3 regions of the Sorangium sp. So ce362 genome follow, and region 2 is predicted to be linked to each of the others. Evidence: riboswitches for the same ligand, from Rfam matches in the RefSeq annotation. Region 2 holds a riboswitch; each other region holds the start of a gene.
What was found. Region 2 has a riboswitch for cobalamin ahead of WMF17_RS20160 (TonB-dependent receptor domain-containing protein). Riboswitches for the same ligand answer to the same signal wherever they lie in the genome.

Region 1 (9,815 bases), 4.8 Mb from region 2:
GAGCTCGCGGACCTGATCGGGCTCGACACGGTGCTCTCGATCGCGGAGGTGCTGCACCGGGAGTTCGGGGACTCGAAGTACCGGGCGCCCACGCTGCTGCGGAACCTCGTGGCGGCGGGGTGGTACGGGAAGAAGAGCGGGCGGGGGTTCTACGTGTACGACGAGAAGGGGCAGAAGACGGGGAGGGCCGTGTAGGCGGGAGCCGCGACAGAGACGGCGGGGGCGGGGGCGGGGGTGGAGGGACGCCGCGTCATCCGCGAGATGCGAACATTTCTGGCGGTTCAGGAGACAGCCTGTTTACGCGATTCCCCATGACCGCGCGCGGCCTGCGTCCAGGAACGCAATGAATACATAGCAGGCCCAGGCGGGCACGAAATGGCGCCTTCCGGGGCGCGAGGCAGGCGCTTCCCCCCGGCGCCGGGCGCTGCTAACCCCACCCCATGACCGCTCAAGAACAGCAGCCGGGGATCCCTGCTCGCGGTACGCTCCAGTTCGTCGCCGTCGAGCGCGCGGGCCACGTCGCCACCGTGACCATCCAGCGGCCGGACAAGCTCAACGCCCTGAACCCCGCCGTCCTCGGCGAGCTCACCGCGGCCTTCCGCGATCTGCTCGCGCCCGCCGAGGGCGACGAGATCCGCGCGGCGGTGCTGACCGGCGCCGGCAAGGCGTTCGTCGCCGGCGCCGATATCGCCGAGATGGCCGCCATGAACAGCATCGCCGCGAAGCGGTTCGCCGACGCAGGCCACCGCCTCGGCGACCTCATCGAGACCGCCCCGTTCCCCGTGATCGCCGCGGTCAACGGCTTCGCGCTGGGCGGCGGCTGCGAGCTCGCCCTCGCCTGCGACTTCATCTACGCCGCGGAGGGCGCCAAGCTCGGCCAGCCCGAGGTGAACCTGGGCGTCATCCCAGGGTTCGGCGGCACCCAGCGGCTGCTGCGACGGGTCGGGCCCGGACGCGCACGCGAGCTCATCTACTCAGGCGATATGATCACCGCCGAGCAGGCGCTCTCGATCGGGCTCGTCAACGCCGTCTTCCCGGCGACCGAGCTCCTCGCGCGCGCCCGCGACACCGCCCTCAAGATCGCCTCGCGCGGGCCGCTCGCCGTCGCCGCCGCCAAGCGCGTCATCCTGCGCGGCGAGAGCCTCGATCTCGCCGCCGCCAACGAGCTGGAAGCCCAGGCCTTCGCCGCGCTCTTCGGCAGCGACGACCAGCAGCTCGGAATGAAAGCTTTCCTGGCGAAATCACAGGCCGCGTTCACCGGAAAGTGAGCCTCCGAGCCGCACGCCGGAGGACAAAAAAATACCGCGCATCATGCTGGAGGGGGGCCAGACATGACCGCGGCAGGGGGACCGCGGCGGCGTGGTGGACGTCCGTCGCGGTGCTCAAGAAAACCCGCACGCGCTCCGGGCCGGGGGGGGAAACCGCGCCGGTGCGCATGCGGTGATCAGAGTGTGGCACCCAAGGGCAGGTTGTCGATAACAAAGTGCAACGTATGCACGCAGGTGAGCGGATTGCGCCCGGCACGAGGACAGCCAGACGACCGCACAGCGCAGACGCCGCCCATTCCGGCGAATGCGCGTTCGAGCCGGGCATACCCGTGCACGGCAGACAGCCTCCGGCGGAGTCCATTTTCGCGTTCTCGGAAAGGAGTACACGAGAACCCGCCGGCCCCTCACGGCAGGCGCCGCGACGAAGGGAGCCAGGCACGGAACACCTGCTCATAAGTAAAGAGCCAGGACGAACAAGGCACACTGCCGCGAGAAAACCACCGGAGCGTGCGCCGCGCGCACGAGGCGCGCACGCGCCGAGAGGGCCCAGAACCTGCGCCGCGCGCATGGGGCGGCGCACGCCCCGACAGGACGCCGGGGTAAGCAGCGACCCTGAGGCGAGCAAGTAAAGAGACTTTAACTACCGAAGCACAAGGCTTGCAGCATTTTCGAGAAAGCTTTGCCTCGTGCGTCTCGGTCAATTTCTCCTTCTCCTTCCCGTCCTCGCCTCCGATTCCACCATTGCACAGGGCGCGATCCCGTATGGCGCCGCCGGTCGGCTCGACAGGGCGGCGCCAACAGCGCACGGCACGCCGCGGCAGCGCCAGGACCGCCCGCTCGCCGCGCCGCGCTGCGCCGCGAGACGAGCGCCCCCGCGATCGCGACGCGACGTCCTTGACGCCGAGCGCGAAACGGGGCTACCGAGATCCATCTGACAATCTACGCCTCGGGTGCCCTCAGGGCATAACAGGGAAGCCGGTGCGAAACCGGCGCGGTACCGCCACCGTGAGTGGGGAGCTGCCTCCGAAGACCACTGGGCCTCATGAACAGGCCTGGGAAGGTGGACGCAGCGCTGGGAGCTCGAACAGCTCCCTGAACCCATGAGCCGGGAGACCTACCCGAGCCCCCCACGAGGTGCAGCTTGCGCACGTCTTCGTGGCGTTCGGGTGCGGATCTCACCCGGAGCGCCGAAATCGGTCCCCACGGCCGTGCCGTGTCCATCGCCTGCGTGTTCCTGGCGACGCTCCTCGCGGCCCGGCCCGCGGCCGCCATGCACCTCGCGGAAGGCGTCCTGCCGCTCGGCTGGTGCGCGGTCTGGAACGCGATCGCCCTGCCCTTCGTGGCGATCGCCCTCCATCTGCTCCGGCAGCGCACCCGGCAGGACGTCTTCTACAAGCCGTTCGTCGGCCTCGTCGCCGCCGCCGTCTTCGCGATCTCGTGCATGCCCGTGCCGGTGCCGACCGCCGGGACCTGCTCCCACCCGTGCGGCACCGGGCTCGCCGCGGTGCTCATCGGCCCCTGGATGGCCGTCCTCGTCACCGTTGTGGCGCTCCTCATCCAGGCCCTCTTCCTCGCGCACGGCGGGCTCACCACGCTCGGCGCCGACGTCGCGTCCATGGGCATCGCGGGCGCGTTCACCGGGTTCCTCGCCTTCCGGCTCGCGCAGCGCTGCGGCGCGAGCCTCTGGGTCGCGGGGTTCCTGGCCGGCGTGACCTCGGACTGGGCCACGTACGCGACCACGGCGCTCGAGCTCGCGCTCGGGCTCGCGGGCGAAGGGTCGGTGACGTCCATGTTCACCGGCGTCGCCCTCGCCTTCGTCCCCACCCAGCTGCCGCTCGGCCTCCTCGAGGGCGCCATGACCGCGGGGGCGCTCGTCTTCCTGCGCGCCCGGCGGCCCGACATCCTGGAGCGGCTCCGGGTCGTCCCGCTCGCCGCGGGGGCGTCGTGACACGGCGGGTCGCGCAGCGCGCGCAGCCCGCGTTCGCACGGCGCGCGCGCGCTGCGGCGCTCCGGCTCACCGCCGCGCTCCCGGCCGCCGCCGCGCTCGGGCTCGTCGCGTGCGGCAACGCCTCCTGGGACGGGGTCGACGAGGCCGTGATCCGCCGCGTCGCCGAGGACGCGGGGCGCCACGACACGGGGCCGCTGTTCGCGGGCTTCGAGGGCGATCTCCTGCTCTTCGCGTTCCTCTGGGCGGGGCTCCTCTCCGGCTTCGCCCTGGGCTACTTCTCGCGCGTGCTCTTCGTCGAGCGCGCCGGTCAGCCCGCCGGCGATCCCGGCGGCAAGCCCGGCGTTGAAGGCCTCCGTGCGGACTGACCTCCCCGCGCGGCTCCGCGACGTGGATCCCCGGCTCCGCCTCGGGGCCGCCGTGACCGCGTGCTGCGTCGCCGCGGGCGCGCGCTCGCCCTTCACGCCGGCCGCGCTGCTCGTCGTCGCGTGCGCTGCCCTCCGCCTCCAGGGCGTGACGGCGGGCGCCGTCCTCCGCGCGTTCGCGCCCGCCGCGTGGCTCGGGGGGCTCGCGGCCGCGCTCGCGCTCGCGCTCACCCCGGGGGAGCCGCTCCTCGCGGGCGCGCCGTTCCCGCTCGACGCCCTCACGCGCGAGGGGGCCGACCGCGCCGCGGCCATCGCCGCGCGCGTCCTCGCGGCGGCCGCGGTGCTCCGGTGGCTCGCCAGCGCCGCCGCGCCCGCCGAGATCGAGTCGGCGCTCGCCGGGCTCGGCGCGCCCGCGGCCCTCGTCGAGCTGCTCGCGCTCGCGCGGCGCTTCGCCGGCGTGCTCCAGCGCGCGGCCGACGGCGCGTGGAGCGCCGCCGCGCTCCGCGGCGGGTTCGCGCACCCGCGCGCCGCCGCGCGCTCGGCCGGCGCCGTCGCGGGCGTCGTGGCGCTCCGGACCCTGGAGCGCTCCGAGCACGCCGCCCTCGCGATGCAGCTCCGCGGCTACAAGGGAGAGCTCCCCGTCGCCGACCGCCGGGCGAGCGCGCCCGCCGCGAACCTCGCGTTCGCCGCCGCCGCCCTCGCGGCGCTCGGGCTCAGCGTCGCCGCCGGGGAGGCGGGATGAGCGCCATCGCCCTGCGCGCCCCCCGGATCGGCTACCGCGGCGCCGAGCCCGCGCTGCGCGACGTGCGCCTCGACGTCGCCGAGGGCGAGTCCGTGGCGGTGCTCGGTGGCAACGGCGCCGGCAAGACCGCGCTGCTCCGGACGCTCGTCGGGCTCCTCCCTGCGCCCGGCGGCAGCGTCGAGATCTCGGGCCGCCGCGTGGGCTCGCCCTCGGACGCCGTGGCCGCGGGCGCCGCGCTCGTGCTCCAGGACCCGGACGACCAGCTGCTCGGCGCGACGCTCCTCGACGACGTCCTGTTCGGCCCGAGGAACCTCGGCCTGCCCGCGCCCGAGGCGCGGCGCCGCGCCGAGGCGGCGCTCTCCGCCGTGCAGATCGCGCACCTCGAGGGCCGCGCGATCGAGGCGCTGAGCTTCGGGGAGCGCAAGCGCGCGTGCATCGCCGGGATGCTGGCGATGCGGCCGCGCGTGCTCTTGCTCGACGAGCCGACCGCGGGCCTCGACCCGGAGGGCGAGCTCTCCCTCTGCCGGACGCTGCGCGCCCTCGCCGAGCAGCAGGGGACCACGCTGGTCGCCGCGACGCACGCGGTCGATCTCGTGCCGCTCTTCGCGACGCGGGCGATCCTGCTCGGCGACGGACAGGTCCTCGCGGACGGGCCGCCGCGCGAGGTGTTCGCGCGCGGGGAGCTCCTCGCGCGGGCGCGGCTCAGGCGGCCCTGGGTCGCGGAGCTCTGGACCCGGATGAGCCCGTCCCCCCTGCGGGGCCACGCGGGCCTTCCGCTCACCCTGGAGGAGGCGCTCGCATGCATGACGACGGGCTCCTGCTGATCGGCCACGGCAGCCGCGACGCCGCGTCGAACGCCGAGTTCGAGGCGCTCGTGGCCGACTACCGCGCCTCGCGGCCCGGGATCGTCGTGCAGCACGGCTACATCGAGCTCGCGACGCCCTATCTCGCCGACGCGCTCGCGGCGCTCGCGGCGCGGGTGTCCCGGGTGGCGGTCGTGCCGCTCTTCCTGTTCGCGGCGGGTCACGTGAAGAACGACATCCCGCTTTCGCTCGAGCAGGCGCGGGCCGCGCACCCGGGCGTGCGCTTCTCGGCGGCGCGGCACCTCGGCGTGCACCCGGCGCTCGCGGAGCTCGCGTTCGAGCGCGCCGCGTCCGTGCTGCCGGACGACCCGGCGGCGCGGGCCCGGACGGCGCTCGTCGTGGTGGGGCGCGGGGCCAGCGACCCGGACGCGAACGGCGATTTCTGCAAGATGGCGCGCCTCATCGGCGAGGGCCGCGGGCTCCAGCTCGTCGAGCCGACCTTCATCGGCATCACGCGGCCCTCGGTCGAGGAGACGCTCGATCGCGTCGCGCGCCAGCGGCCCGAGCGCGTCGTCGTCCTCCCCTACTTCCTCTTCGCCGGCCGGCTCATGACGAAGCTCGCCGAGCAGGTCGATCGCTTCGCCTCGACGTACCCGTGGATCCGCGCGTCCCTCGCGCCCCACCTCGGCCTGTCGCGCGCGCTCTTCGGGCTCGTCGACGAGCGCGCGCGCCAGGCGCTCGCCGGCGAGTCGCCCCTCCCCTGCGACACGTGCATGTACCGCACCGCCATGCCGGGGCTGGCCCAGGAGGTCGGCGGGCTCAAGGCGATGCTCTACAGCGTGCGCCACACGCTGACGCACACGCAGGCGTCGAACCACCTGCACGCCCACCGCCCGCTGCGCAAGCACGTGCTCGTCTGCGGCAACGCCGACTGCGTGGACCGCGGCAGCCTGGCGCTGCTCGAGTCGCTGCGCCGTCGCCTGAAGCAGGCCGGCCAGCAGCAGCAGATCCGCGTGACGAGGACGTCGTGCATGGGCCGCTGCGGCGAGGGGCCGACGGTCGCCGTCTACCCCGACGGGGTGTGGTACCGCGGCGTCCGCGAGGAGGACGCCGAGGACCTCGTGGAGGAGCACCTGCTCGGCGACCGGCTTGTGGCGCGGCTCGTCGACGACATCATGCAATGAGGCAGAGAAGACGAACCGCCGCGAGAGATGAAGAGGGAGAGAAAATGAACCGCCAAGACGCCAAGTGCGCCAAGAAAGAATGAAGAGAAAACAAATGTCTCCCTCTCTCTCTCCCTCTCTCTCGGCGTCCTCGGCGCCTTGGCGGTCCATCTTCTTTTCGCTTCATTCAAACATCTTCTCGCTTTAGGAGAGCACCGATATGGCCTGTCACGAAATCGCCGCGCTCCGCCTGGGGCTCATGAACATCCTGGGCATCGACGACCCCGCCGAGCGCGCGCACGAGCTCGCCGAGCTCGGCCCTGCAGCGGAGGCGCCGGGGCCGGTCTCGGCGATGCTGCGCGCCGGAGATCTGAAGAACCTCTCACGCCTGTTCGAGGGGTCCCTCGCAGAGCTCCAGGAGAAGGTCGCGAAGACCCCGGCCGGCGACGCGAAGCTCGCCTACCTGCGCTCGCTCGTCATCCTCACGAAGCAGGTCGAGCTCGACCTCCGCGCCCAGGTCGACGGGCTCGGCCGGCTCTACCGGGAGCTCGAGGAGATGCACGACTTCGTTCACGAGATCTACCCGGCGGAGTGAGCGGAGCAAACCCATGGCTCAGGGCAACCCGAAGATCAGGATCGCCCACGCAACGCCGCTGGGCCACGGCGCCCGGCTGCTCCGCGTCGAGCGCGTCGACGGCGCCGAGCTCGGCTTCGCCGGCGGGCAGTACGTGATCATCAACACCGGCGTCACCCTGCCCGGCGGCAAGCTCGCGAAGCGGGCCTACTCGCTCCTCTCGAGCGACGCCGAGCAGCGCGCCGTCGAGATCGCCGTGAAGCGCATCGGCGCCGGGCCGGGGTCGAACGTGCTCAACGACCTCCCCGTCGGCGCCGAGCTCGAGTGGAGCGGCCCCTGGGGCAAGCTGCGGCTCCCGCCGGGCTTCTCCGGGCGCGCGCTCCTGATCGCCACCGACACCGGCATCACCGCCGCGCTCGGCATCGCGCAGAGCGCGGCCGCGGCCGGCGCGGCGCAGCTCGACCTGCTCTGGCTCGTCGAGTCCGAGGACGACTTCCTCTCCGAGCCGTTCGTCCGCGAGCGCCTCCCCGCCCCCGTCCGCCTCTCGGTCGCCCGCGACCTCCCCCCGGTCGGCCACCCCGAGCGGCCGGCGCGCGCGTGCGCGCTCGTCGGTGAGCAGCACCTCGCGGCCGGCCCCTACGACGCCGTGCTCTGCGCGGGCGACGGCGCCGTCCTCTACCCGCTCCGCGACCGGCTGGCCTCGCTCGGCGCGCCGGAGGGCAGCGTGCTCCTCGAGAGCTTCTTCAACAACCCCCTGAAGAAATCCTTGTAATCGTTCAGGATTCTGGATGGCAGAGGTCCGGCCGAGAGACCCGAAAGGGCAGCGCGAGGGGTTCACGACGGGCGCGTGCGCGGCCGCCGCGGCCAAGGCGGCGGCGCGCGTGCTCGCCCACGGCGCGGCGGTCGACGCCATCGAGACGACCCTGCCGAACGGGCAGCGGGTGACCTTCCCGCTGAAGCGCTGCGACCGCGACGGGCCGCGCGCCACGTGCAGCGTCATCAAGGACGCCGGCGACGATCCGGACTGCACCCACGGCGCCGAGCTCGTCGCCGAGGTCGAGCTCCGCCGCGAGCCGGGCGTCGAGATCCGCGGCGGCGACGGGGTCGCCGTCGTCACAAAGCCCGGGCTCGGGCTGCCGGTCGGCGCGCCGGCCGTGAACCCCGTGCCGCGCCGGAACATCACCGAGATGGTCCTCGAGGAGCTCGAGGGCTCGGATTTCGCCGGCGCCACGGTCACGATCAGCGTCCCCCAGGGCGAGGAGATGGCGAAGCAGACCATCAACGCGCGCCTCGGGCTCATCGGCGGGATCTCCATCCTCGGGACGAGCGGGATCGTGAAGCCGTACTCGACCGCCGCCTTCCGCGCGAGCGTGGTGCAGGCGATCGACGTCGCCGCCGAGCGCGGCATCGCGACGCTCGCGCTGACGACCGGCGGCAAGTCCGAGGCGTACGCGATGAAGCTCTACCCGGAGCTCCCGGAGGACGCGTTCATCCAGGTGGGCGACTTCATCGGCACCGGCGTCCGCCACGCCGCGCGGCGGCGGATCGCCCGCGCGGTCATCGTCGGCATGATCGGCAAGCTCTCGAAGATGGCCGACGGCAAGATGATGACGCACGCCGCCGGCTCGGAGGTGAGCATGGAGCTGCTCGCGCAGATCGCCGAGGAGCTCGGCGCGCGGCCGGAGGTCGCGGCGGAGATCCGGCAGGCGAACACCGCGCGGCACGTGCTCGAGCTGTGCCAGCGCGAGGCGCTCACCGGCGTCGCGGGCGGGATCTGCCGGCGCGTCGTCGAGCACACCTCGGCCCACGCGGGCGGCGCCCTCGAGGTGCACGCCTGCCTCGTCGATTTCAACGGGGCGCTGCTCGGCCGGTACCCGGCCGGGGCCGCCAGCACAGACAGAGCGGAGGAGCCATGAGCGGTGCCAAGATCGGTGAAGACGCGCGCGCGGTGAACGACATGCGGCAGATGACCGCGCTCGGGCGCCGCATCGAGGACAAGAGCTTCGCGATCATCGACGAGGAGGCCAGGGGCCACGGCTTCCCGGAGGCGGAGTGGCAGGTCGTCCGCCGCGTGATCCACGCGACCGCGGACTTCGAGTTCTCGTCGCTCATGCGGCTCCACCCCGAGGCGATCGCCCGGGGGATCGAGGCGCTCCGGGGCGGCGCGCCGGTCCTCGTCGACGTGAAGATGATCGGCGTCGGCCTGAACGAGCAGCGGCTCGCGTCGTACGGCTGCAAGATCCACTGCTTCATCTCGGACGACGACGTCATCCAGGCCGCGTCGGCGGCCGGCTCGACCCGCGCGATCGAGTCGATGCGCAAGGCGCACCGGCTCGGCCTCCTCGACGGGGCGGTCGTCGCGATCGGCAACGCGCCGACCGCGCTGCTCGAGGTCGTGCGCCTCGCCCGGGAGGAGGGGGCGCGGCCGGCGCTCGTGATCGGCGTGCCGGTCGGGTTCGTGTCGGCCGCGGAGTCGAAGGAGGCCCTGATCGAGTCCGGGCTCCCCTCCATCGTCGCGCGCGGGCGCAAGGGCGGCAGCCCGATCGCCGTCGCGATCGTCCACGCGCTGCTGCTCCTCTCGGCGGACCCCCCGGATCCGACGCTGCCGTCCGGCCCGGCGGCCCCGGCGACGGTGGCGCGATGAGCGCGAGCGCGCGCCGCGCCGTGACCGTCGTCGGCATCGGCGACGACGGGTGCGCCAGCCTGTCGAGCCGCGCCGCGTCCGCGGTCGCCCGGGCCGAGGTGCTCGTGGGGGGCGAGCGGCACCTCGAGTTCTTCCCGCAGTTCCGCGGCGAGAAGATCGCCCTCAAGGGCGGGCTGTCCGCGGCGCTCGACCGCGTGGAGGCCCTGTCGGCCGAGCAGAACGTGTGCATCCTCGCCTCGGGCGACCCGCTGTTCTTCGGCGTCGGCGCGCTCGTCGTCCGGAAGCTCGGCGGCGAGCACGTCGAGATCATC
Region 2 (9,815 bases):
TGTCGCCGGCGGACGCGTTGCCCCCGTAGGCCATCGCGAGGAGGACGTCCTCGGACGCGAAGGCGAGCGAGCGCTGGACCCCGGCGTCCAGCGCCCTGGCGACGCCGAGCCGCTTGAGCTCGCGGGGAGGGGCGGAGCGGGCGTCGTAGATCACGATGTCGCTCGTCGCCGGATCGAAGCTCATCGTGTCCGCGTCGAAGCGGCTCGAGCAGGCGACGGCCAGCCGCTCGCCCGAGGGCGACACGGCGACGCGGCCGCAGCCGTGGAGCCCCTGGATGTCGACCGTCCACGCGACGGCGCGCTGCTCCGGCGAGACGCCCACGAAGCGCCCCTCCCCCACGTCCGAGAAGTCCGCCGCGAGCCGGCCGAGCGACACGACAACGTCGTCGGCGACGCGCGTCATCCCCGACGGGCGCGGCAGGAGCCCCGCTCGCTCCTCCGGCAGGGCGATGCGCCCCTCGATGGAGTACTTCGCCGTGTCGAGGACGAGGAGATCGCCGCCCTCGTCGAAGGGCTCGGCGCCCGGGGTCGGGTTGCTCCCGAAGCGCGAGACGAGCGCGCGATCCGCGTCCACCTCGATGTAGTCATGCGGGTTGGACTCGAACCCCTGCCCGACCGGGAGCTGCGCGATGACCTCGGCGGTCTCGAGATCCATCCAGGTGAGCACGTTCGTGCCGTACCGATCGATCAGGACGACGCGGCCGGACGGCGGCGCCGTCGCCGGGACGTCCACGTCGCCGGACAGCGCGAGGCTGAGCCCCGGCTTCGCCGCGCCGCTCGACACGAACGAGGGCGAGAGGGTGGTCCCGTCGAGCCTCGACACAACGATGTTCGTCGACTGGTAGTCGCTCGTCACGATGGCGACGCCGCGCTCGCACGCGCGCGGCGCGCCCGGATCGCCTCCACGGCCGTCTGGAACGCCGCCCGTCGACCGCGGCGGCGGCTCCACGTTGCACCCGAGGAGCGGGATCGAGGCGGCGACCGCGAAGAGGCTGAGCTTCACCATGTGGACTCCAGTGCGAAAAACACGCTCCGTCCCGGGAGCGGATACCCGACGACGTCCGTGCGCCGCCCGTCGAGGAGGTTCGCCAGGCGAGCTCTCGCCGCGAGGTGACCTCCGAGCCACGTCGTCTCCGCCTCGAGGTCGACGGTCGCTTGCTCCGCGATCACGCCGAGGCCGGCGGGGTCGGCGTATCGGCTCGACTTGTACACGGCCCGGAGCTCGCCGGAGGCGCCCGAGAACACGGCGCCGCCCGCGGGCTTCCACGCGGCGTGGAGGCGCGGCGCGACGACGAGCCGGGAGCGGAACGGGAGGACGTCGTTGGCGATCGTCCGCTCCGGGGTCGTGTCCCGCGGCTCGAGGAGCGTCGCCGCGACCTCGGCGCGGAGGAACGCGGTGATCTCGACCCCCGTCAGGATCTCGGCGCCCAGGACGCGGGCGCGGCCGACGTTGTAGGGGGCCACGTAGCCCTGGCCCGTGCGCGCGTACGCGATGAGCCCGGAGGCGGCGCGCCCGAACACGAACGCGTCGACGTAGGCGCCGCGCAGCGCCGCGCCGCGCCGCGCCTGCGCCCGGACCCCGGCCTCGATCGTGACGCCGGACTCCGGCTCGAGCGCCGCGTTGCCGTGGACGACGCCCGAGACGCCGTACACCTCGCCGAGCGTCGGGACGCGGAGGTAGTGGCCGACGGTCGCGAGGACGCGGAGCCGGTCGCTCCCCGCCTCCACCCCGACACGCCCGGTCGGCGCGAGCACATCGCAAGGGCGCTCCGGTGCTGCGCCGGTGGCGTGGCACTCCCCGCTCGCGAGGGCGTGCAGCGCGAGCCCCTCGCCGAGGCGCACCTCCGCGCCGGCGGCGGCGCGCGCGAACGAGCGCCCCGCGCGGGCGAGCGGGATGTCGCCCGGCTCGCGCGAGATGCCCTCGCGCGCGACGGAGAGCATGGGTCGCACCCGGAGGCGATCGGAGAAGTAGAGCGTCGCCCCCAGCGTCTGCTCCAGGCGGCGGCCGGCGATGCGGAGCTCGCGCGCGTGGATCGCGAGCTCGAGGAGGGGATCGTGGATCTCGGAGCGCGCCTCGATGAACGAGGTGCGCGCCTCGAGCGTGTGCTCCGCCTCGCCTCCGAACGGGACCCGCGCCACGACGGACGCGAGCGCGCGCCGGGATTCCCCCCGCGCCCTCCGGGACGGCAGGAGCGCGAGCCGCGGCACGCCCTGCTCGCGGCCTGTGCCGTTCGCGATCACGTCGACGATCGCGCCGCGGCCGAGATCGACGCGCGCGAGCGCCCATGCGTCGATCATGCGCACGTCGGCGTTCTGCCGGCGCTGGACGGTGTCGTCGCTCGCGTCGAAGAGCGTGCCGCGATCGTCGACGAACGCGTAGCGGTTCGTCGCGGCCTCCGCGCTCACCCCGACGATCGAGCTCACCGGGCCCGCGCTGACGCCGGCGAAGGCCCACCCGCGCCAGGCGCCGAACGAGCCTGTCATCGCGCCCGCGCCGGCCATCGTCCGGGAAGGCCGCCGAGGCTCGAAGAAGATGGCGCCGCCCGGCCCGAGGCGATCGGCCTCGATGGGGGCGTTGCCGCGGTAGATCTCGACACGCTCGATGAGCCAGAGGGGCACGAGCGAGAGATCCGCCGTCCCCGCGACGTCGTCGTTCAGGCGGACACCGGCGAGGTACACGGGCGTCTGCGCGGCGGTCGCGCCCCGGATCGCGGCGGTCGCCGGTCCGCCGAAGCCGCCCGACTCGGTCACCTGGACGCCCGGCTGCGTGCGGAGCACGTCCGCGGCTTCGAGCCCCGCGCCGCCGAGGCGATCACGGCGCAGCACGGACCCCGCGACGGACCTGTCCCGGGGCGGCGCGGGCGCGAGCGCGCGCTCCCCCTCGACGCGCACCTCCAGCGGCGCCGGCGCTGCGGCAGCGCGATCGCCGCCCGGATCGCCCCCTGACCTGCGCAGCTCCTCCGCGAGGGCGGCCGGCGCGACCGCCACGGCGCCGCCGGCAGCGAGCACGAGCCAGCACCCTGCGCCGTCGCTCCAGCGACGACGCGCCACACGATCCGATGGATGAACCATTCACGCCCGCCTGCCCGCGTCGACCCAGCACTGCTCGGGTGAGAGCCAGGCGAGGGGGCTGCGTGACGGGCTACGGCACCGCGCGTGAGCGGGGTGGTCCAGAGCCTGCGCGCCTTCCCCTCGAAGGCTCAGGTCAGCGCGCGCCGGAGCACCGGCACGCGCACCTCGGCAGGTCTTCGGACTCACGGGCGCCGCGGCCGTCGCCGGTCGCTTTCCTACTGATCACCGCTTCCCAGGCCGCTCATGCGCTTGGCCCAGTGCTTGATGGTGATGGTCGTTCCCGTTCACCGCTGCGGGGGCAGTCCCGGATTCACACCGGGTTCCCTTTTCAGCTCGCCAGGCATGGCCGGGCGAGCACCGATGGCGGGGCGACTCCTGCCAGACTCCTCATGGAATGTCAACACAGAAGCGCCCGCACAGAAGCGCCCGCCCAGCGCAGCCCGTCGGCAGGCCACGGAGAGGGCACCCCGGACCAGCACCACGAATCCTTGACAGTTGTCAATCAACGTGTCATGAGTCATTTGAAATTGATTTTCGTTATCATATAATCGGTTGAGCAGCGGCCCGCGACTTCACGTCCAGAGCCCGATGAATCGAGCCCACGCGGCTCTCGAAGCCCATCGGAGCGGGATGTGACGACGTACCTATTCGTGCGGCGGACGCCGGCGGGCTACCTGGTCGTCGAGGGCCGCGCCAAGGATCAGATCAACCGCGGCGGCGAGAAGATCGCGGCCGAGGAGGTCGAGAACCACGTCCTCGCCCACCCGGCGGTGCGCGACGCGGCGCTCGTCGCCATGCCGGACGAGCGCCTCGGCGAGCGATCGTGCGCGTTCCTCGTGCCCCGCGGGCAGCCGCCGGCCGCGCGCGAGATCAACGCCTTCCTGCGCGAGCGCGGCGTCGCTCAGTACAAGGTGCCCGATCGCATCGAGTGGCTCGACGCGCTCCCCACGACGAGCGTCGGCAAGGTGGACAAGAAGGCGCTCCGCCAGTGGATCGAAGGCCGGCTCGCGCAGGGCGCCCAACGCTGAAGCGCGGCGCGGGCAGGGGCAGCGCGGCGACCACGCCTCTCGCGCCTCGCCCGAGCCGCCGAGATGAAACGCGGATCACGTGAGAGAGGAACAACCATGGCCATCCCCAGCATCCAGACCTATTCCATGCCACGCGTCGACGAGCTCCCGGAGAGCCGGGTGGCCCTCGACCTGGCGAGCCGCGCCGGGCCGGCGCTTGTCGCGCGTCCGGCCGGGCCGCTCAGCCGCCCTCCCCGGCCGTGAGCTGCGCGAGCGTGCGCTCCAGGTGCGACAGCCCTGCGGCGCCCGCGGATCGCGCCCTCAGCTTCCCCTCGCCGTCGAACAGGAAGTACGCGGGCCAGAGGCCGCCCGTCTGGAAGCGGTCGCCGATCGCGTGCGCGTTGTCGATGGCGACCGGCTCGTCCATGCCGGTCTCCTCCACGACGGCCTCCACCTGATCGACGCGCGTGTCGGACTCCTGGCGCGGCATGTGGACCGAGACGAAGCGGACGCCGCGGGGCCCGTACTTCTCCTTCCACGCGCGCAGGGTGGGCAGGTTGTCCTTGCAGAGCGAGCACGACACCGCCCAGAAATGCACGACGGCCGGCGCGCCCTTCAGCGACGCGGGCGTGGGCTCGCCGTGCAGCCAGCGCGTCGCGCCCTCGAACGAGGGCATCGGCGCGCCGCTAGGCAGCACGGCGCCGCTCCGCCGCGATCTCGATCGTGTCCTTGCCCGGCTTCCAGTCGGACGGGCACAGGCCGCCGGTCTGGAGCGCCGCGAGCACACGGAGCGTCTCGTCGGTCGAGCGGCCGATGTTGAGCGAGTGGATCACGGCGTACTGGAGCAGGCCCTTGGGATCGATGATGAAGAGCCCGCGCAGCGCCGCGTGGACGCCCTCGATGAGGACGCCGTACTTGCGCGCCACCTCGCCCGAGTGGTCGGCGGCGATCGGGTAGTTCACGCCCGCGATGCCGTTCTGCTCCCGGGGCATCATCGCCCAGGCCCGGTGGGTGTAGATCGTGTCGGTCGAGCAGCCGAGGAGGCTCGCGCCGAGCTGATCGAAATCGGCTCGCCGGTCGGCCAGCGCGAGGATCTCGGTCGGACAGACGAAGGTGAAGTCCATCGGATAGAAGAAGAACAGGAGCCACCGGCCGCTGTGATCCGACAGGGAGATCGAGAGATCGCTGCGGTTCGGGGCGGCGGGATCGAACGCGGGGAGCGTGAACTCGGGGGCGGGCTCACCCACTCTGGCGATGGACATGATTCCTCCGTGGGCCTCGTCGAGCACGGGCTCGATCGGCCGGTGCGCTGGCGATTGCGTCGTGCGTGCGTCGAACGATGGTGTCGACGCGGAGGTCGTTGTGCCGGGGCCCACGGCGTCAACTGCGGCGCGACGGGAGGCCCGGCGGGCCGGCGGCCCGAGCGCGCTCACGGCCCGGGCGGCGGGAGCGACGCGTCGGCCGGCGCGACGCCGGCGGCGACCGCGGGGTAGCGCTGGCCGTCGCCCGCCCCGGCCGCCTGCGTGACGAACAGCAGCGAGAACCCGGGGTAGGCGGCCACGCAGGGCGCGCGCGGCGCGAGCGCGGACGACGCGCCGAACACCGGCGCCGCCGCGCGCTGGAGCGGTCCGTCGGGACCGAAGCGGGCCGCGAGGCCGATCGCGGATCGCCCCGCGCTGTCGCGGCCCGCGTAGTAGACGCGCAGGCTCGGGCGGCCCGTGGCCGAGACGGCGAGCACCGGGGCGGGGTCAAAGACGGCGGCGCTGTCGAAGGGCTCGTCCTCGCTCACCGGCGCGCTGGCCCGCGCTCGCGCCGGCCGGGGCGCCGGCGCGAGCGCGGGGCCGTCGCCGACGCGCTCCCAGGCGAGGCCGTCGTCGCTGCGCGCCTCGCCCACGAACGAGGCGTCGCCGTCGCCCGCGATGACGTAGAACATCCGGAGCGAGCCGTCGGGCAGGCGGACCACGCCGGGGCTGCCGGGGACGGCGCCGCGCTCCCAGCCGCCGTCGCCGGACGCGAGCGGCGCGAGCACGGGCGATGGCGCACGCGCAAAGGCGACCCCGTCGGCGCTGCGCGCGAGGCCGATGCCGCCTTCCGCCGCGTAGTAGAGCCAGATCTCGCCGCCCACGAGGAGCGCCGAAGGGGCCGCCGCCACGCCGCCTTCCCAGGGCAGCTCCGGCGTGAGGACCGTCACGGACGCTCGCCCGAACGAGCGGCCGTCCGCGGCGTCGTGGCGGACGATCGCGTTCGGCGGGGCCAGCGGGTCCGGCGGGGCGTCCTCGGGGCGGAGCGTGGCGGCGAAGAAGCCGGCGGCCGCGAGCGTGGCGGGGTCGCCGTCGAGATCGACAACGGACGCGTCGCGCGCGAAGCGCTCGTCGTCGTTCATCACGTGCGGGGCTGCCCTGGAGTTGCCCAGCTCTTCCTGATCGATCGCCCGGAACGGCCCGGCGAGGGCGCTCGGCAAGCTGCCCTCGTCGCTGTCCGACGGCAGCGTCGCGCAGGACGCGGCGAGCGACACGCACGACAGCAAGAGCGCGGGGACCGCGGTCGAACGGCGGACGAGCGGGTGAGGAGGCCCATGCATGGCGGCGGATGCTAGCGCGCGTCGCGATCACCAGTAGACGCAGGCGGCAAGCTCCACCTCAGAACGCGGCCGTCACCGTCGCCCCGAGGTTCACCATCGTCCCGCCCGCGCGGTAATCGCCCACGAAATCCGCCGGGTTATCCTTCTCCACGATCACCTCCGGCAGCACCGACAGCTGCCCGTGGAGGTCGATCCGGAGCGACCCCGGCAGCTCCTCCAGCGGGCGATTCAGGACGGCGCCCGCGCCCAGCGACATCGTGTGCCGATCCGCATCGACGTAGTTCGTCACGCCCCGCTGCGGCGGGACCGGCGAGCGCTCGTAGACGTACCCCGCGCGGAGCGGGATCTCGACCGCGCGGCGCGCTCCCCCCTGCGCGCCCTGCCCGGCCACCTTGCGCAAGCCCCCCGCCGCGACGACCACGTACTCGACGCCCAGCCGCGGCACGAGCCGATCCGCGAACCGGAGCGGCACCACGGACGTGGGCCTCGGATCGTCGGGCAGATCGAGCGGCAGGTCCGGGGGCGGCGCCGCCTCGAGGTGCGCCCGCGTCCTCGCCACCGGGCTCTCGTAGGCCGACCAGTTCACCCACGTGACGTCGAGGTTCACGCGCAGGCCCTCGATCCGCTGGAAGCTCGCCCCCACGACGACCTGCTGCGGCAGGAACGCGTCGACGGTGCGCGACTCGAGCTCGTAGAGGAGCGGCACCTCGATGCCCGCGAAGTCGACGATCCCTCGCAGCCGCGCGTCGATCGACAGCGGGAGCTTCGCCTCCCCGCGGTAGACGACCCCGACGAAGCCGAGATCTCCGGCGCGCATCCGGGCGCCGAGCTGCGGGTAGCGGATCGACGTGAGGTCGGCGTCCACCTCGTGGCGGAGCGCGGAGTCGTGGGGAGAGAGCGCGTCGGCGCGGCCCGTCACCGAGAAGCGGCCCCGCGTCGAGGCCAGGAACGCGACGCCGCCGCCGAGCTCCAGGAACGGGAGCGGGCGCACCGCGATGTTCGCGGCGAGGAACAGGATCGAGAGCCGGTCGTCGTAGAGCTCCCAGCGCGGCGTCTCCTGGCGGATCGCCTTGATCCGCGACAGCCCGTCGTCCGGCAGGAACGTCGCCAGGCCGAACGCGAACGGGACGCCGAGCACCTCGCCCGGCACGACGAGGCCGCCCGAGAGCCCGTGGACGTCGCGCACCCCGCTGTCGCGATCGTTGAACCGCAGGCGGTTCGACGCGTGACCGTAGCCGATCGAGAGGCCGAGCCCCGTCGCGCCGGCGAGGCCCGCCGGGTTGTAGTAGCTCGCCGAGAAATCGGTCGCGTCGGCCGCGAGCGCGCCGCCCATCGAGGCGCCGCGCGAGCCGAAGCCGTACGCGTCGGGCGCGTGCGCGCGCGCTCGCCCGGCGGCGAGGAGCGCCAGCAGCGAGGCGGCGGCGCACGAGAGCCGGCGCATCAGAACGCGACCCCGAGCGTCGTCCCGCCCGCGACGAGGACGCCCCGCGTGCGCACCGCGCGGTCGCCGCCGTCCCCGCCGCCCGCGGCCTGCTCGCCGCGCTTCTGGTGCGCGCGCGGCAGGAGCACCTGGACCTCGGCGAACAGGTCCAGCGTCAGCCGCGGCAGCGGCGCGGCGAGCGCGAGCCCGTAGCCGAGCGAGAGCGCGACGCGCGCGTTGTCGTAGAGGTTCGACGCGCCCGTCTGCTCGGGCGCGGGCGACGGCTCGACGTAGGCGCCGCCGCGCGCGTGCGCCGTGGCCCCCGGCCGCAGCGCGAGGCTTCGCTCCACGCCGACGCGCGGCACGACCGTGTCCGAGTACCCCGGGTCCGCGGGCGCCGGCGCCGCGCAGGAGCCGGTGAACGGCGCGCCCGTATCGGGATCGACCTCCGGGCAGCGCACCGTCGCCTCGACAGGGCCGGGGTAGTCCGACCAGCGCTTGTACGTCGCGCCGATCGCCACCTTCCAGGGGCCCTTCACGCGCGCCACCTCGAGCGCGACTTGCGCCGGATCGTACTGCGCGATCCCCGCGATGTGGAGCGGCGGCACGGCGATCCCCCCGAGATCGTCGGCGTGGATGACGACGTCGAAGCGCCCGACGAGCTCGCCGCGGAACGTGGCCCCGACGCGGTACGCGCCGATGTCGTAGCTCGCGCCGAGGATCGGCCCGTAGCTCGCGACGAGCGTGTCCTCGACGAGCGTGCCCACGCGGCCGGACGCGTCGGTCGCCACCGTCACCGAGCCGGACAGCGCCGCCAGCGCGGCGAAGCCGGCGCCCACCCGGACGCCGCGCCCGAGCGACGCGCCGAGCGCCGCCTGCACCGCGACCGACTGGGTGCGGTCCGCGAGCGGGAACTGCGGCGTCTCCGGGTAGAGGATCCGCCCGCGGACGACCACGTCGAACGGCGCGAAGAAGCCGAGGCCGATCGTCACGCGTTCGGCGAGCGCGCCGCCGAACGGGATCGGCACCGTGGCGCCGATCAGGCTGCCGCGCAGCGGCGCGTACGAGAGCCGCCGGCCGCCCGCGCGGAGGTCGAAGATCGCGCCCGCGAGCCCCAGCGTGAGCCGGCGCTCGCGCGACAGCGACAGGAGCGCGGGGTTCGCGTAGACGGCCTCGTAGCCCTCCGCGACCGCGGCGCCGGTCGCGCCCATGGCGCTCGCGCGCGCCCCGAAGCCGAGCACGTCCTCCGGCGACGCCTGCGCCGCGCCGGCCGGCGCCAGGGCGAGCCCCGCCGCGAGCAGAGGCGCGATACCGCGCCACATCCAGCGGATCGGGCGAAGCATGCGCGGGCGACCGTAGACTGGGCCCCCCTGGCGCGCTAGTCGGTATCCGCCGTGGATCTCCGCCCCAAAAGCACCTCGGACGAACGTCGCCCTCGCCTCGCGCTCCAGGCCGTGCTCCCGGACGAGCTCGCCGCCGCGTGCGGCATCGATCTCACCGACGCGCGCCGCATCGTCTCGCTGGCGCACCGCCTCGGGGAGCTGCCCGCGCGCGCGCCCGCGACCGTCCGGCGCGTCGCGCTCGAGGCGGCGCGCGCGGCGGGCGAGATCCGGACGCTCGCGCTCGTGGAGCGGCGCGCGAGCGCCGAGGATCCGTTCGTGAAGTACGCGTTCCGTCTGGAGGACGGCGCGATGATCGAGTCGGTGCGCATCCCGCTCGAGCGGCCGGGCCGGTA
Region 3 (9,815 bases), 3.8 Mb from region 2:
AAGCCGGGGTTCGTCATCTTCACCATCCGGCCGCGTCGGCCGCTGAGGCGCTCGGTCACGATGCCGACGTAGGTGTCCGGCGCGTCCACGACCACGAGCTCGACCGGCTCCATCACCTCGCCGTTGATCTCGCGCGTCACGACCTCGGGGTTCGAGAGCTGCATCTCGTACCCCTCGCGCCGCATCGTCTCCACCAGGATCGCGAGCTGGAGCTCGCCGCGGCCGAGCACCACGAACGTGTCGGGCACCTCGGTCGGCTCCACCCGGATCGCGAGGTTCTTCATCGCCTCGCGCTCGAGCCGCTCCTTCAGGTGACGGCTCGTCAGGTACTTCGACTGCTTGCTCTTGCCGGCGAACGTCGACGTGTTCACGCCGATCTTCATCTTGATCGTCGGCTCCTCGACCACGATCCGCGGCAGCGCCTCGGGGCGCGCCAGATCCGCGATCGTGTCGCCGATCGTGACCGCATCGATCCCCGCGATGGCGATCACCTCGCCCGCGACGGCGCTCTCGACAGCGACCCGCTTCAGCCCCTCGTAGGCGTAGAGCATCTTCACGTAGCCGCGCGACTGCCCGTCCTCGCCGAGGAGCGCGACGTCGACGCCGGACCGGGCGGTGCCCCGGACCACGCGGCCGACCGCGAGCCGGCCCACGTAGTCGTCGTGGGTCGTGTTGCTGACGATGACCTGGAGCGGCCCGTCGGGGTCGCCGGAGGGGCCGGGGACCCGCTCGAGGATGGTCTCGAAGAGCGGCACGAGGTCCGTGGCCTCGTCCTCGAGCTCGCGCTTGGCCTGGCCGAACTTCGCGACCGCGTAGAGCGTCGCGAAGTCCATCTGCCCGTCGCTCGCCTCGAGATCGCAGAAGAGGTCGAACACCTCGGAGAGCACCTCGTGGGCGCGCGCGTCGCTCCGGTCGATCTTGTTGATGACGACGATGATCGGGAAGCCGCGCTGGAGGCACTTCGAGAGCACGAACCGCGTCTGCGGCAGCGGGCCCTCGGCGGCGTCGACGAGGAGCAGCGCCCCGTCGGCCATCATCAGCGTGCGCTCGACCTCGCCGCCGAAGTCGGAGTGGCCGGGCGTGTCGACGATGTTGATCTTGACCCCGCGGTACCGGATGCTCGTGTTCTTCGCGAGGATCGTGATGCCGCGCTCCCGCTCGAGGTCGTTCGAGTCCATGACCCGCTCGGCCACGACCTCGTTTTCCCGGAAGGCGCCCGACTGGCGGAGCATGTGATCGACGAGGGTCGTCTTCCCGTGGTCGACGTGGGCGACGATGGCGATGTTGCGGAGGTCGTTACGCGGCATATATGTACAGCGGCGGCCGTGTAGCACGCGCTCCACGAAGGAGCGAGCCCATCCTCGCTAGAGCTCGAACGTTCGGCCCGCACGCCGGACGTCGCGCAGGGGTCGAGCAGGCCTCACGCGAGCGGCGCGAGCGGCGCGAGCGCTGCGAGCGGAGCGGGCGAGGTGAGCGGGAACGATTGACAGCCGGAGGGGCGCCACCTTAGGGTGCGACCGCGCTGGTGCCTGGGCGCCTGTCCAGGCTGAATAGGGAACCCGGTGAAATTCCGGGGCTGCCCCGCAGCGGTAAGCGAGAACGACCTCCCACGACAAGCACTGGCCCGCGAGGGCTGGGAAGCGGTGGACAGTAGGAAGCCGGCCCGGCCGGAGCGCTCGCGAGCCCGAAGACCTGCCAGCGCCCGGCGACGGGGAGACATCCGATGCCGGTTCGACCTGGGAGCCTCGAGGGAGGCGGTTAGGTCCGAGCCGGTGCATCTCTGCGCACGTCCCGGATCCCGAACCGCCCCCCGCGATGCCTTTCGGTCGCCCGTGGGGGCGAGAGGTCGGTCCAGCGCATCGCGCCGGATTCGCCTTTTCCTCCCCGCGGAGCTCGACACGAGCGGCCCGCCGCCGCTCCGCGCGATTGCAGCGAAGGAGGACATGAATGCTCCGCGAGACGGTCACGATCGGCCACGCACACCGCCATCCGCTCGGTCGGATGGCCGCACTGGCCCTCTTGCTGGCCGCCGCGCGGCCGGCGCGCGCCGAGGCGCCCGCGGACGGGGGCGCGCTCGAGGTCACGGTGCAGGCGGAGAAGCCGGGAAGCGAGGCCGCATCGCGCGTCTCGGTCGGGTACCGCGAGCTCGAGCTCAGGCCGAGGCTCCGGCCGGGCGACATCCTCGAGGCGGTCCCCGGGCTCTTCGCCGTGCAGCACGCCGGCGGCGGCAAGGCGAACCAGTACTTCCTGCGCGGCTTCGACGCGGACCACGGGACCGACGTCGCCTTCTTCGTCGACGGGGTGCCCGTCAACCTGGTCAGCCACGGCCACGGGCACGGCTTCACCGACCTCTATTTCATGATCCCGGAGCTCGTGACAGGGCTCGACGGCTACAAGGGGCCTTATTACGCGAGCATCGGCGATTTCGGCACGGCGGGCGCCGTCAACCTCCGCTTCGCCGAGAAGCTCGACGAGAGCACCGCGCAGCTCAGCGTGGGGCAGTACGGCATCCTGCGCGGCCTCGTGATCGCCTCGCCGGATCTCGGCGACGGCTGGCGCGCGGTGACCGCGGCGGAGGTCTACCGGAACGACGGGCCGTTCCTCAATCCGGAGCAGCTCGAGCGCTTCAACGTGTTCCTGAGGGCGACGCACGACCTCGGCGGCACCGGGAAGGTCCAGATGACCTGGATGTCCTACGGGTCGACCTGGTCCGGCTCCGGCCAGATCCCGGCGCGCGCCGTGTGCGGCGAGGGCGAGCAGGGCGGCCTGAACCCGCCGCCCTCCGCCTTCGGACAGCCGTGCATCGATCATTTCGGCGCGGTCGATCCGACCGAGGGCGGGTCGACCGCGCGGCACATGGGGTCCGTCTCCCTCTCGACCGCGTGGCGGGACGCCGACCTGAGCGCGATGGCCTACCTCCTCAGCTATCGCTTCACGCTGTACTCGAACTTCACGTTCTTCAGCGAGGACCCCGACCACGGCGACCAGATCGAGCAGAACGACGACCGCACCGTCGCAGGCGCCGATCTCCGGTTCCGCAAGCAGTTCGAGCTCGGGGGGGCGAGGTTCACGACCTCGCTCGGCGCGCAGCTCCGCGCGGACGGGATCGACAAGTCGCTCCACCACGACCAGGCGCGCGAGCGGCTCGAGGAGAGGGACCGGACCCACATCGACGAGGGCCAGATCGGCGTCTACGTCGAGCAGGACGCCCGGCTCCGGCGCTGGCTCCGCCTCGTGCTCGGCGCGCGCGGGCAGTGGATCGACGTCAACGTGGACGATCTGCGCGAGGACCTCCAGGCGACCGGGAACAGGTCGAGCGGCGTCCAGGGGCAGATGCAGCTCCTCCCGAAGCTCACGGCGATCGTCTCGCCGATCGACGGGGTCGATCTCTTCGCCCACTACGGGCGCGGCTTCCACTCGAACGACGCCCGGGGCGTGGTGCTGGCCCAGGGGGCGGCGACGCTGATCACCCCCGCGATGGGCTACGAGGTCGGCGCGCGGGTCGCGCCCGTGCGCGGCCTCTCGCTGAGCGCGGCCGGGTTCCTGCTCGATCTCGACTCCGAGCTGGTCTGGAGCGGCGACGCCGGCGTGACCGAGGCGTCGGGGCAGACGCGGCGCTACGGGGTCGAGATCGGCGCGCGTTACCGGCTCGGGAGCTGGCTCTTCGCCGACGTGGACGCGACCTTCACCCGCGCGCGCTTCCGCGTGAACGCCGGCAACGCGAGCGCGGTCGCCCTCGCGCCGACCCGGACGCTGACCGCGGGGGTCGGCGTCCGCCCGACGTTCGGCGCGTTCACGCCGTTCGCCGCGCTGCGGGTCAAGGCGATCGGCGCGCGGCCCGCGACCGAGGACGAGTCGCTCACCGCCGAGGGGTTCACGGTCGTCGACGCGAACGCGGGGCTCCGGTGGAGGAACGTCGAGGCGGCCGTGGACATCCAGAACCTCCTCGACACGACGTGGCGCGAGGTCCAGTTCGCGAGCGACTCGCGGCTGCCGTACGAGCCGGCTGCGGTCACCGGGATCCACTACTCGCCGGGGTGGCCCTTCACGGCGATCGGGCGGGCGACGCTTCATTGGCAGTAGCCCCAAGGCGCGCGCCGTTGCGATGGCGCGCGCCCTGCGCTTCCATGCCGCCCTCCCCGTGAGCCCCCCGCCGCCCTCCCAGCTCCGCGCCCCGCGCGCGCCGCGCGCCCGCGCGGAGCTCGTCGCGACCGGCTGGGAGCTGTTCTCGGCCCTGCTGTTCCTCTCCGCCGTCGTCCCCGCGGCCCTCACCACGCCGTGGCCGGCGATCCTCCTGCTCGCCTCGATGGCCCTCTCGGCCGCGCTCTCGGGCGTGCTCGTCCGCCGCGGCGACCGCGGCTTCGCCATCGCCGCGGCGATCCGCACCCTCTCGTGGCCGCTCGCGGTCTCGCCGCTCGCCTTCCGGGGCGCCCCCACCGCGCCCTCCTCCTGGCCGGGTCCGCTCGGGATCGGCCACGCGACGCCCCCCTCGTGGCTCGGCCTCCTGGTCACGGCCGTCGCCTTCGGCGTCATGGCCGGCGGCATGCGCCGCGCCATCTACCGCAGCCTGCTCCGCGCCGACGCGGCCGACGGCGGCGCCTCCGAGGCCGACTCGGCGCGCGCCCTCGCCGCGGCGCTCCGGCCGAGGCTCGCCGAGTCGGCGACGGCCGCCGGCATCGTCGGCGGGCATGTCATGCTGCTCTTCTGCGTCGCGTTCCTCCGCACCCAGAGCCAGGTCGTGTTCCAGGCGTGGTTCGAGGTCGTCCCCCTCCTCGCGCTCTCCGGCACCCTCGGCTTCACCCTCGCCGTCCGCCCGGCCACGCGCCCGATCGTCGCCGCCCTCCGGGCCGGCCCGTCCGGCGACCGCGCCCTGCTCGGCCGCGGCCTCACCCGCGCCGAGCGGCTCCCCGACGTCCTCGCTTCCCTGAACTTCGCGCTGTGGCTCGGGTGCACCGCGATCGGCATCGCCTACGTGCGCCCCGGCGCCACCTTCAGCCCCGGCGCCACCTTCAGCGTCGCCGACGCGCTCATGCAGCTCGGCTTCGGCGCGCTCTTCGCCTTCGGCGTCTCGTTCTACCAGCGCGCGTGGCACAAGGACTCGGTCGCGCGGGCGGTCGACCTCCTGCGCGCGTGGACGGGCGCGCCCGAGCGCGGCGGCGCGGCCCCGATGCCCCTCCGGCGGCGCATGCTCCGCGACTTCGGGCTGCCGCTCCTGTTCACGGGGCTCCTCTCGCTCTTCTCCTCGATCGGCCTCTACCGCGCGCTGGCGACCGGCTCGTCCTTCGACGAGGACTTCAACGCCATCACCGCGCTCTTCGCCTCGTTCTCCCTCCTCGTGCTCGCCGCCCTCGGCGTCGTCGCGCGGGCGGCGCGCGAGCTGTCGCGGCCGATGGCGCAGCTCGCCCGCGCCGCCGACGAGGTCGCGCGCGGCGAGCTCGACGCCGCGGTGCCGCGCCTGTCCGGGCCGAAGGAGGTCGTGGGCCTCGGCGAGAGCGTCGAGCGCATGCGGCAGGCGCTGTCGCGGACGATCGCCGAGCTCGAGGGCGAGCGCGCCGGCCTCGAGGAGAACGTCGCCGCGCGCACCGCGGAGCTCACGCGCGCCCTGTCCGAGCTGAAGCGGGCGCAGGCCGCGCTCATCCATGGCGAGCGGCTCGCCTCCATCGGCGAGCTCGTCGCCGGCGTCGCGCACGAGATCTACAACCCCCTGAACGCCATCGCCGGCGCCGCTCAGCCGATCGAGGAGCTCGCCGCCGAGCTCCGCGCCGTCCTCGACGCCTACCGCGCCGCCGAGCGCGAGCTCCCGGACGACCGCCGCCGCGCGCTCGAGGCGCTCCGCGCGCAGCTCCAGACCGAGGCGGCGCTCGACGATCTCGTCGGCATCTCCACGCTCGTCCACCGCGCGGTCGAGCGCAGCGTCCGCATCGTGACGAACCTGAAGAGCTTCTCGCGCGCCTCCGGCGAGCCGCTGCCCGTCGATCTGCACGCCGGGCTCGAGGAGACGCTGCTCCTGCTCGGCCCGCGCCTCCGACAGGCGCGCATCGAGGTGATCAAGCGCTACGGCGAGCTGCCGCTCGTCACCTGCCAGAGCGGAGAGATCAACCAGGTGTTCATGAACCTCCTCGTCAACGCCATCCAGGCGCTGGAGGAGGCGAGCGCCGCGCCGCCTGCGCGGGCCTCCGCCCCGCCGGCCGGGGCGGAGGGGGCGGGCGAAGGCGAAGCGGCGCCGGGCCCGCCCGGCGCGCATGCGATCTGCATCGAGACCTGGCTCGACGAGGACGAGGACATGGCGGCCGTCGCGATCTCCGACAGCGGCCCGGGCGTACCGCCCGACCTCGCGCAGCGCATCTTCGATCCGTTCTTCACCACGAAGCCGCGAGGGCAGGGGACGGGCCTCGGGCTCTCGATCTCGACGGACATCGTCCGGCGGCACGGCGGCACGCTCGCCCTCGTCGCCGCGGATGGCCGCGCTGGAGATCTGCGCCATGGCGAGCGCGCCGGGGCGCGCTTCGTCTGTCGCTTGCCCCTCGATCCTCGCCCGGGGAGCGCGCGTCTGCAAGGCGATGCGCCCCCGCCTGCGCGGCCGTCTGCAGCCGGCTGCCCGCCTGCGGAGGCTTGCCCGCCTCCACCGTTATCCGTGGACGCTCGAATGCGCGCAATCGGCGCCGGTCTCCCACCCCACCTCCACGCGGAGCGCGCTCCAGATTCCTCCCCAACCGGACCGCGGGCCCATAGACCGGCTGTTTCAAACCGGATACCTTCAGCGAGCGATCCGACTCACCGCACAGCGCAATAAGCCCCCTGAGAGACGCGAACCGCCCTTCTGGGGAGCGCTGAGGAGAAACGAAGGCACCATGGAGCGCGCGATTCAGCGACCGGCAGGTCCCAAGGCTTCGAGCACCGATCCGTTGATCGGCAAGGTCGTGGCCGGCAGGTACCGGCTCGAGGCACGGCTTGGCGAAGGCGGCATGGGCGTCGTTTACCGCGCCCGTCACGTGCTGATCGACCGGGTCGTCGCCCTGAAGCTCATCCGGCCCGATCTCCGCGGAGAGACCCATCTCCGCGCGTGGATGCTGCGCGAGGCGCGCGCCGCAAACCGCGTTGACCACGCCCACATCATCGATATCCACGACATCGGCGAGACCGAGGAGGGCGAGCTCTACCTCGTCATGGAGTACCTCGTCGGCACGCCGCTCTCGGCGGAGCTCGCGCGCGGCCCGATGCCGATCGCGCGATCGGTGGACATCCTCGAGCAGATGTGCGCCGCGCTCGCTCGCGCCCACGACCTCGGCGTCGTGCACCGCGATCTGAAGAGCGACAATATCCTGCTCACCCACCGCGGCGGCCGGAAGGACTTCGTCAAGATTCTCGACTTCGGCCTCGCCGCCATCGCGCGCGACCCGCGCCTCGCCCCGAAGGGCGCGGTCTTCGGGACGCCCGAGTACATGTCGCCCGAGCAGGCCCGCGGCGAGGAGGCGACGGCGCAGTCGGACCTCTACGCGCTCGGCGTGCTCTTCTTCGAGATGCTCACCGGGCAGCTCCCCTTCCGCGCGAACGACCGCGACACCCTCCTCGAGATGCAGCGGACCCACGCGCCGCCGCGCCCCCGCTCGATCCGCCCCGACGCGCACTCGCAGGGCGAGGCGATCGTCCTGCGCCTGCTCGAGAAGGACATCCGCAAGCGCTACCGCGACGCCCATCACCTCCAGGAGGAGCTGAAGGCGCTCCAGCGCGGGCTGCCGGCCCACGCGTGGGAGGTCGAGGGCGGCGACGGCGTGCCGCTGCCGCCGCCGCCGCCGCCGCCGCAGACCGCCGGCGTCATCGAGTGGGCGAGCCGCGCGGCCCTCTTCTCACGCATGGTCTCCCGCGCCTATCCGTCCGGGCAGGTGCCGCAGGAGGTCCAGAACGGCCTCGCGCAGGCCTGGGACCTGGCCGCGCGCGCCAACAAGCTCGAGGGCGAGGTCGCGAGCCTCACCCGCAAGCTCGAGGCGCTCGAGCGCCGCGGCCGCGCGCTGCGCGCCGAGATCGGCCGCAAGGTCGAGGAGCTCGCGCACGAGGAGTCGCGCGTGATGCGCGAGGCGATGGCCGACGGCGAGGACGTCGAGAAGGTCCGCGTGGAGCTCGCCGCCGCCGAGAAGCTCGCGCTGTCCGGGCGCCAGCTCGCGGACGTGGCGGTCCGCCAGGGCAACCACGATCCGCTCGTCTACGAGCGCGCGGGCGCGGCCGGCGCGACGGCGCAGGCGAAGCGCGAGCAGCTCGGGCGCTACGAGCACAAGAAGAACACGCGCGAGGCGAACGCGCGCGACCTGCGCCGCCAGATCGACGAGCTCCGCGCCCAGCTCGCCCGCTACGCCGAGGCCCTCGAGGAGGATCTCGCGCAGGGGCGCGAGCGCGTCGCCGCGCGCACGCGCGAGGGGCTCGCCTACGAGAAATCGTTCAGCGAGGCCTCGAACCTGCTCCTGAGCCACCTCCGCAACAAACCGGAATGCCGGGATCTCGTGGCGGAGCTCCTCACGTCGCACGCCAGCCCCAACGCGGACTCGGGCTCGGATCAACGGCTCTCCGGCTCGGACCGGCGCCTGAACACCGCGACCGAGCGCAACTGAACGCGCGCTGAACGCCGCCTGAACACGACAATCCGCGGAGGAGCGCGACCCCGCGCGCTCCGTTTCATTTTCCTGCGCGATCTCCCTACGCGATCGCCCGACGCCGCGGCGGTGACAAGGGCTCTTGTCCTGCGCATGCATCGCACCCTCTCGACGGCGTCTGCGACGCATGGTAGCTAGCGCGCGCCTCGGCGGTCCTGGTCACGGTGGAGGCTTGCCCGGCAGCACTGGGTACCCCGACACCACCGGTCGCTGAGGGGCGAGGCTGTGCTGAAGCGTCGGCGTTAGAGCAAGAACCCCTCCGGCAGCGCGCCGGTTCCCTTCCCCTTTACGCAGGCGGCCAACCCCTCGGAACCACGAAGCTGCGGGTGGCGATGGCGCTGCCCCCGGCCTCGGATTTTGCGATGGAGGCACACCGTCCATGAACGTCATCCGGTCTCGAAAGGCCTGGCTTGCACCGCTGCTGGCCGGGCTCGCCGCGCTCGCCCTGCTGCTCAGCGGCGGGCTGGCCAGCGCCAGTGAATCCGATCTCATCCTCCCCGACCTGAGCTCCCAGTCGTTCGGCGGCATCGACGGCCGCACGCTCCTCCTGGGCGGCATCGGCGTCTGCGTACTCGGGTTCGTGTTCGGGCTCGTCACGTTCTCGCAGCTGAACAAGCTCCCGGTCCACCGCGCGATGCGGGAGATCTCGGAGCTCATCTACGAGACCTGCAAGACGTACCTCGTCACGCAGTTCAAGTTCATCCTGCTCCTCGAGGTCCTGATCGGCGGGGTCATGGTCCTCTACTTCGGCGTGCTGCGCCACATGGAGGCCACGAAGGTCGTGGTCATCCTGCTGAGCAGCATGGTCGGCATCGCCGGCAGCTGCGGCGTCGCGTGGTTCGGCATGCGCATCAACACGTTCGCGAACTCGCGCGCCGCGTTCGCGAGCCTCAAGGGCAAGCCGTTCCCGACGTACGCCATCCCGCTCAAGGCGGGCATGAGCATCGGCGCGGTCCTCATCAGCACCGAGCTCATGCTCATGCTGATGATCCTGCTCTTCATCCCGGCCGACTACGCCGGCCCGTGCTTCATCGGCTTCGCGATCGGCGAGTCGCTCGGCGCCTCCGCGCTCCGCATCGCGGGCGGCATCTTCACGAAGATCGCCGACATCGGCTCCGATCTCATGAAGATCGTCTTCAACATCAAGGAAGATGACGCGCGCAACCCGGG

Region 1: linked by a shared signal. The riboswitch ahead of WMF17_RS01590 (energy-coupling factor ABC transporter permease) and the one ahead of WMF17_RS20160 (TonB-dependent receptor domain-containing protein) in region 2 are both predicted to bind cobalamin.
Region 3: linked by a shared signal. The riboswitch ahead of WMF17_RS05625 (TonB-dependent receptor) and the one ahead of WMF17_RS20160 (TonB-dependent receptor domain-containing protein) in region 2 are both predicted to bind cobalamin.

Annotation. Positions count from the first base shown of each region.
Region 1 covers NZ_CP150332.1:391,211-401,025, reverse strand. The annotation lists gene WMF17_RS01600 (3-hydroxyacyl-CoA dehydrogenase family protein) at 1-195, shown strand, start outside; gene WMF17_RS01595 (enoyl-CoA hydratase/isomerase family protein) at 441-1,268, shown strand; cobalamin riboswitch at 2,200-2,404, shown strand; gene WMF17_RS01590 (energy-coupling factor ABC transporter permease) at 2,482-3,216, shown strand; gene WMF17_RS01585 (hypothetical protein) at 3,213-3,581, shown strand; gene WMF17_RS01580 (CbiQ family ECF transporter T component) at 3,571-4,320, shown strand; gene WMF17_RS01575 (energy-coupling factor ABC transporter ATP-binding protein) at 4,317-5,144, shown strand; gene WMF17_RS01570 (CbiX/SirB N-terminal domain-containing protein) at 5,120-6,307, shown strand; gene WMF17_RS01565 (DUF3209 family protein) at 6,507-6,881, shown strand; gene WMF17_RS01560 (FAD-dependent oxidoreductase) at 6,895-7,632, shown strand; gene WMF17_RS01555 (cobalt-precorrin-5B (C(1))-methyltransferase) at 7,649-8,776, shown strand; gene WMF17_RS01550 (precorrin-8X methylmutase) at 8,773-9,504, shown strand; gene cbiE (precorrin-6y C5,15-methyltransferase (decarboxylating) subunit CbiE) at 9,501-9,815, shown strand, end outside.
Region 2 covers NZ_CP150332.1:5,187,555-5,197,369, forward strand. The annotation lists gene WMF17_RS20155 (hypothetical protein) at 1-1,006, opposite strand, end outside; gene WMF17_RS20160 (TonB-dependent receptor domain-containing protein) at 1,000-3,051, opposite strand; cobalamin riboswitch at 3,223-3,449, opposite strand; partial or broken gene WMF17_RS20165 (AMP-binding enzyme) at 3,723-4,100, shown strand; gene WMF17_RS20170 (hypothetical protein) at 4,197-4,343, shown strand; gene WMF17_RS20175 (TlpA family protein disulfide reductase) at 4,321-4,755, opposite strand; gene WMF17_RS20180 (peroxiredoxin) at 4,766-5,341, opposite strand; gene WMF17_RS20185 (hypothetical protein) at 5,509-6,660, opposite strand; gene WMF17_RS20190 (OmpP1/FadL family transporter) at 6,719-8,101, opposite strand; gene WMF17_RS20195 (OmpP1/FadL family transporter) at 8,101-9,423, opposite strand; gene rlmN (23S rRNA (adenine(2503)-C(2))-methyltransferase RlmN) at 9,475-9,815, shown strand, end outside.
Region 3 covers NZ_CP150332.1:1,417,937-1,427,751, forward strand. The annotation lists gene typA (translational GTPase TypA) at 1-1,307, opposite strand, end outside; cobalamin riboswitch at 1,507-1,714, shown strand; gene WMF17_RS05625 (TonB-dependent receptor) at 1,948-4,083, shown strand; gene WMF17_RS05630 (ATP-binding protein) at 4,106-6,793, shown strand; gene WMF17_RS05635 (protein kinase domain-containing protein) at 6,852-8,603, shown strand; gene WMF17_RS05640 (sodium-translocating pyrophosphatase) at 9,025-9,815, shown strand, end outside.